2 regions of the Paenibacillus sp. ALJ109b genome follow, and region 2 is predicted to be linked to the other one. Evidence: riboswitches for the same ligand, from Rfam matches in the RefSeq annotation. Region 2 holds a riboswitch; the other holds the start of a gene.

Region 1 (3,401 bases), on a different contig from region 2:
CCTCTCAGGTATACATTACCCGGTTGGTACCTGCTGAACGGCGCAAGCGCTTCAATTCCCTACAAGCCCTGATCAGCTCAGGGGCATTTATTACCGGCCCAGCAGTTGCAGGAGTGATGCTGATTTATCTATCTCCGGCGGCAGCCATTTATGCCAATGCGGTTTCCTTTGCTGCTTCTGCGTTGATTCTAATGTTTCTTCCCAAACTGGGCATTGGAGAACAGAATATAGGGACGGGAAGCAGACTGACGCCTCAAATGATTGCCCAGGATTGGAGAGCTGTACTGAGCTTCAGCCGGAAGTCGGGCTACGTAGTCAGTATATATGCCCTGTTCCAGATTATTCTGGTCGTCGGCATGTCGCTGGATGCTCAGGAAGTGGTGTTTATCCGTCAGGTAATGAACCTGCCTGAATCGCAGTACGGAGCATTAATGAGTGTCACCGGAATCGGTTATTTGGCAGGTTCCATGCTAGTTTGGATGTTCGCCAAACATTTGCCGATCCGTCACATGATGGGTGGCGGTGTACTTCTGGTTGCGCTTGGTTATTTCCTGTTCGCCCGTTCATTCTCGTTTGAACTGGCGGCTGTTGCCTTTATTCTGCTCGGTCTGTGCTCCGCACTGGCGAATACCGGCCTGATTACCTTTTATCAAAATAATATCCCTGTCGATCTGATGGGGAGAATGAGTAGTGTACTTGGTCTTGTGTTAAGTCTGCTGCAGGTGGCTTCCATTTTGATTGCAGGGGTAGTGGCAGAGCAGTTGTCACTTCGTATGGTATATACAGTTGTATCTGGGGTCATGCTGTTAGCTGCGTTGGGATTGTGGGTGACGAGCATGTTTCCTTCCCGAAGCAGGTATTACGATGAACCGGCGAAGTCCAAGGCGATGGTGGGATAACAGGCAGAAATAAGGCAATTCTAGTACAGAATAATGGTTGCCTGAATACCCGAACAGTTCAACGGAACATAACATAAATAGTATTAAACACAGATATTGGCTAATCGAAAATGAAAAATGTATACGCTTTCGAGATGAAACGCATTAACACATTCATGTGATGAAAGTTTACAGTTGTTCAGTTTATCTTGTGTATAAAATGGAAAAAAACAATTATTCAGAAAGAAATCGTTAAGTTTGTTGACACTGATCTTCCGGTCGATTAATCTTAATGAGAAAGTATTAAAAACTTCAATTATCGTTCTGGTACAAGATCAGAATGGTTCCATACAGCGAATGATAGCGAGCGGGAGAGACCTGGGCATGTCGAGTACAAAGGCAGCTGTCGGGCACCGAAGGAGCAAGCTGCTGCGCACCCGGCGCAGCAGTTAATCTCTCAGGTAAATGTACCATCGTTGGACGCAACTCTGGAGAGTGCGCGAACTGCGCCACCCAAGGGGTATATGGTCAAGCAGCACGGTGTGCAGGGTGACATCACCTGTGAATACAGGGATGCATCGATTCGCCGCGCTGCTTATCATGAAACTCTCAGGTATCGAGGACAGAGAGAGGGCCTAGGGCCTTCTTCTGTCCTTTTCTTATGTCATCATTCAGTAATAAAGGAACATTATGGGTGTACGTCTGGATGAAAATGACGATTATAAATGGAGGGTTTGCGATGCGTTTTAAAGACGTTTTTTCAATTATTGGTCCGTCCATGACAGGTCCATCAAGTTCACATACGGCTGGAGCGGCAAGATTGGGGCGAATTGCCCGTCAGTGGCTGGGATGCACGCCTGAACGCGCCCGTTTAACTCTGTATGGCTCGTTTGCTGATACGTATCAGGGGCATGGTACGGATCTTGCGTTGATCGGTGGCCTGCTTGATTATGTGACTGATGATCCGCGTATACCGGATGCAGAACAATATGCAGAGGAAGCGGGTATGGAGGTAGAGTTTTTTACAAGCGGCCTGCCTGCTCCTCATCCGAATACGGTCAAGATTGAACTCTGGCATGGAGACCGTCAATGCACACTAATCGGTGCTTCCATTGGCGGAGGTAGTGTATCGGTGCATGCATTGAATGATTTTCGTGTACAGATCAGCGGAGAGTTCCCCACACTTGTACTGCGACATTCGGACAAAGCAGGGGTGCTCGCTTCCGTAACTTCCACGATCAGTTCGTCCGGGGTGAACATCGGGTACATGCAAGTGGATCGGAAAGCCCGGGATGGTGAAGCACTGACAGCGATGGAGATGGATGGTGCGCCGAATCCTGAGATGTTGAACCGTCTGCGGTCGCTGGATCATATGCTGGACATTCGCGTGATTGATTTGAAGAGAGGGGTCGAGCCTGATGCGGTTTAAACATCTACATGAACTGAATACTATCTGTACAGCAGAGTCTAAGACCATTGCCGAGCTGATGATCGAAGAGCAGGTTCAGGAGACGAATATTCCTGAAGCGGATGTTGTGCAGCAGATGTCGGATTACTATCAGGTGATGAAGGAAGCTGTACACAAAGGGCTGACAGAAGATACGACATCACGCAGCGGCTTGACTGGTGGAGACGGCAAAAAAATGGCTGAGTACATTCGTAAAGGCGAGACTTGTTCTGGAGATGCCTCTGCATTGGCCATGGCATATGCCCTTTGTGTATCGGAAGTGAATGCCTCCATGGGCCGGATCGTAGCGACACCGACAGCCGGCTCCTGCGGCATCATTCCGGGTGTATTTATCAGCTCCCAAGAGCGTTTTGGCTGGAGTGACGAGCACCTGGTGAACGGTCTGTTCTGTGCGGGAGCGATCGGTTATGTCATTGCCAACAACTCATTTATCTCGGGTGCCGAGGGTGGTTGTCAGGCTGAAGTGGGTTCTGCTATCGGTATGGCCGCTGGAGCCATGGTGGAGCTGCGTGGAGGGACGCCGGAGCAAGTGGTTCATGCGGTTGGCCTCGCGTTAAAAAATACACTAGGACTCATCTGCGATCCCGTAGCAGGCCTCGTGGAAATCCCTTGCATCGTGCGTAATGGACTGGGTGCCGTAACTGCTTTGGCTGCGGCCGACATGGCGCTGGCCGGCGTACGAAGTGCTATCCCTTCTGACGAAGTCATTGATGTCATGCTGGAAGTGGGGAGTGCGATGCCGAGCAGGCACCGTGAAACGGCCCAAGGTGGGCTTGCCCAAACACCGACAGGACGGAAAATGATGGAGAAGCTTGCTAAACCAAAGGCGAAGCGTGCTGAGCCTGAGGTTGAAGCTGAGTCTCCTGCTGAAAATGAACCAGAAGCCAAGGCATAACGCCTTTGGCCTGAAATCAATTTTAACTTGGTGTGCCTTTTAATATAAAAAAAGGTGATGTGCTCCCATCATGATACGAAAAGCCGATACGAATTCTTCCTAGTGAAGAAGCGTATCGGCTTTTTTGCTGTTCCCACAAGAAAAATAGGTATTGACGAAT
Region 2 (3,401 bases):
TGTGCGTCGCCAACGACGATGTCAGCACCCAGCTTGCCTGGGGCTTCCAGCAGACCCAGCGATAGCGGGTTGGCGCTGACCACGAGCAGGCTTTTGTGCGCATGCGCAAGATCTGCGGCCTGTTTTACATTTTCCACGGCGCCGAAGAAGTTTGGGCTCTGAATCATGACGGCTGCGGTGTCATCGGACACGGCGGCTTGCAGGGCATCCCAGTCTGTTACACCATTTTGATATCCAATCTCAACAATCTCCAGATTGAGGCCATGAGCGTAAGCTTGCAATACCTGACGGGATTCAGGGTGTACGGTACGTGACACAATCAGTTGTTTGCGGCGGGTTGCCGCTGCGGCCAGATTGCCTGCTTCCGCAAATGCAGTTGCACCATCGTACATGCTGGCATTGGCTACAGCCATACCTGTCAACTCACAGATGTAGGATTGAAACTCGAAAATCGCCTGCAATTCTCCTTGGCTGATCTCGGGTTGATAAGGTGTATAGGCGGTATAGAACTCGGAACGGGAGATGACATGATTAATGACGGAGGGAACGTGGTGATCATAAATGCCTGCACCCAGGAAACTGGCGTGTGTCTCGAAGTTGGCATTCGCTGCCGCTTGCTTCGACATATGACGTGTCAGTGCATATTCATCGAGTTTGGAGGAAACAGGCAGTTCACCCTGATATCGAATCTCCTGTGGAATGTCATGGAACAGATCCTCAATCGTTTCCACGCCGATGGTTGCCAGCATGGCATTCTGATCCTGCTCGGTCATGGGAATGTAGCGATGCTTGCTCATGCTTGATCAGCTCCTTGAGTAGGTGTCTTTGGCGCACGTGTCCGTTTATGAAAAGGGGTCTTTACAACCTCGGCTTTTAGTTTCTTGCCACGAATCTCAATCTCCAGCGGGGTACCCAGTGCAGCATATTTGCTGTCGATCAAGGCCAGCCCCAGATTGCGTTTCAACGTAGGCGATTGGGTGCCTGTGGCCACTTCACCAATCTGCACGCCTTCGGCGTAAATTGGATAATGAGGACGAGGAATGCCGCGCTCCAGTACTTCGATGCCGACCAGCTTGCGGGCAGGCCCATCATTTTTTTGCTGCAACAAGGCTTCATGTCCGATAAACGGTCCTGCATTTAGCTTCACAAACATGCCAACGCCAGCCTCTAGCGGTGAGATGGTTGCAGACAATTCCTGTCCATACAGGGGCAGCTTGGCTTCAAAGCGCAGCGTATCCCGGGCACCCAGTCCTGTCGGAACGAGTCCGTGACCTTCTCCCGCTTGCATCAATCCGTTCCAAACCGCAGCGGCTTGTTCCGTAGGAACGTAGAGCTCAAAGCCATCTTCACCCGTATAACCGGTGCGGGATAACAGCAATGTAACGCCACATACCTTCGCATTTGCCACAAAGCGGAAAGGCTCAATTGAAGACACATCGATGTCTGTCACCGTTCTGAGAATATCCACTGACAGCGGACCTTGCAGAGCAAGAAGCGCCGTTTGATCCGAATCATTGGACATCGTTACGCCTGGCATCATGTGCTGTTGCAGCCATGCCCAGTCCTTGTCGATGTTGGAGGCGTTAACCACCAGCATATAATGCTGGTCTTTCAGTTTATAGATCAGCAGATCATCGACCACGCCGCCATCCGGATAACACATTAACGTGTATTGGGCCTGACCGGGAACGAGTGTTGTTACATCATTGGTGGTCATGTGCTGTAAAAAAGCTTCTGAGTGTTCACCTTGTACTGTGAATTCGCCCATGTGGGATACATCAAACAATCCGGCACGTTCTCGCACCGCTTCATGCTCTTTCTGAATTCCACTGAATTGTACCGGGAGCTCCCAGCCACCAAAATCAATGCATCGTACGCCTTCATATTGCTGATAGAGTGGAAAGAGTGGGGTTCTAAGCAAATCGGACATCCAATCACCTCGTCATGGGCCGTCAACCGGCCGAGTGTATAACCATGGATCAATGAATCTGGCATCATATTTTATTATAAAAGTAAGGTAAGGACGCTATAGGCAGCGCCGCTCTATAACCTGTTTTCGTTTTTTGGGAAAAAGGAAAAGGACAGGCCAAAGAATCGGCATGCCAGAAGCACGCTGTATTCTTAGGCTCTGTCCTTGGTACCTGAGAGTTACCCCGCCGCCTGATGCAGCAGGTTTCCCCTTGGGTGATCATAACGCCCACACAGGGCGATTAGATGCTCTCCAGAGTTGCGTCCCGTAAAAGTCCTTTTGCCTGAGAGATTCACCTCCGCTTGTCGGTGGTTTACTCCTTCGGCGTTACCGCATGTACACCCTGAGTCGGTGTCAAGGGTAATCTCTCCCTTTACATTCATCCGCGGGTATTGCATAGACCAATTAAACACATTTACTACTCTCATTAAAGCCTGAATCGACTATTGATGTCAAGAACGATATCATAGAAATTAATAAAAAATCCGAATGATATTTGCTATTGATTATATAATGTTCGTTTATTTATAAAGAGTGCGCTTACTTTTCTAATATTCACCATTATATGTAGGGAGGGTCCATTTGAGTTACAGACATATAAGGAAGAAATACAAATAAATTGTGAGGTATCTTGACATTTGAATCGAAAATATCATACGCTATGTTCTGGGAAAAAGGTTAAGGTCAAAGAAACGCATGCACTCATTAATGAAAAGCGAGGCGGATATCGATGAGCGAATTGAAAAGTGATTTCCTGTACAGTGAAGAGCACGAATGGGTGCAGACCGTAGGGGAGGATACCGTACGTATTGGTATTACCGAGTTCGCGCAGCATCAGCTGGGTGACATTGTGTTTGTGGAATTGCCTGACCTTGAATCGGATGTAAAAGCGGAAGATGGTATTGGAACGATTGAATCCGTCAAAACCGTTTCGGATTTGTTTTCTCCTGTCAGTGGAACGATTATTGCTGTGAATGATGCATTGCAGGATTCCCCGGAGCTGGTTAACAACTCTCCATATGAGGAAGGCTGGATGATCGAGATTCGTGTTGAGGGCGACCTGACAGCAGCACTTTCCACATTGATGAACGCGGATGCGTATCGTAAACATACGGAATAATAATAAGGTACAATTCACCGGTTGGATAGAGAGTTTTAGCTTGATGTAAAAGTCCTTTTAACGTAATAAAATGAATCGATTGATTATAGCTCCGAATGGTGATATTGCTTATTCGGAAAATATTTAGGCGCAATTGCCTCATCTGAATCAGGATGAAGTAATTGCGCCTTTTTCCGTTGTTAGTCGACGAATTAGATGGAATAAATATCAATCTAACATGTTTCATCATCATTTCTAATGAGGTAGAAACAGCTCGCCCAAATAGAATAAATTTACAATTTCATTTGTCAGTAAAATGGGGCAACTCGTGGG

Evidence for each region. Region 2 has a riboswitch for glycine ahead of gcvT (glycine cleavage system aminomethyltransferase GcvT). Riboswitches for the same ligand answer to the same signal wherever they lie in the genome.
Region 1: it holds a riboswitch for glycine, as region 2 does, so the genes downstream of both, sdaAB (L-serine ammonia-lyase, iron-sulfur-dependent subunit beta) here and gcvT (glycine cleavage system aminomethyltransferase GcvT) in region 2, are expected to answer to the same signal.

What each region holds. Positions count from the first base shown of each region.
Region 1 is NZ_JAAIFP010000019.1:183,741-187,141, reverse strand. Features, by position in the region: gene G3352_RS19825 (MFS transporter) at 1-899, shown strand, start outside; glycine riboswitch at 1,237-1,360, shown strand; glycine riboswitch at 1,365-1,506, shown strand; gene sdaAB (L-serine ammonia-lyase, iron-sulfur-dependent subunit beta) at 1,618-2,307, shown strand; gene sdaAA (L-serine ammonia-lyase, iron-sulfur-dependent, subunit alpha) at 2,297-3,241, shown strand.
Region 2 is NZ_JAAIFP010000013.1:89,853-93,253, forward strand. Features, by position in the region: gene gcvPA (aminomethyl-transferring glycine dehydrogenase subunit GcvPA) at 1-797, opposite strand, end outside; gene gcvT (glycine cleavage system aminomethyltransferase GcvT) at 794-1,930, opposite strand; glycine riboswitch at 2,127-2,227, opposite strand; glycine riboswitch at 2,231-2,352, opposite strand; gene gcvH (glycine cleavage system protein GcvH) at 2,700-3,089, shown strand.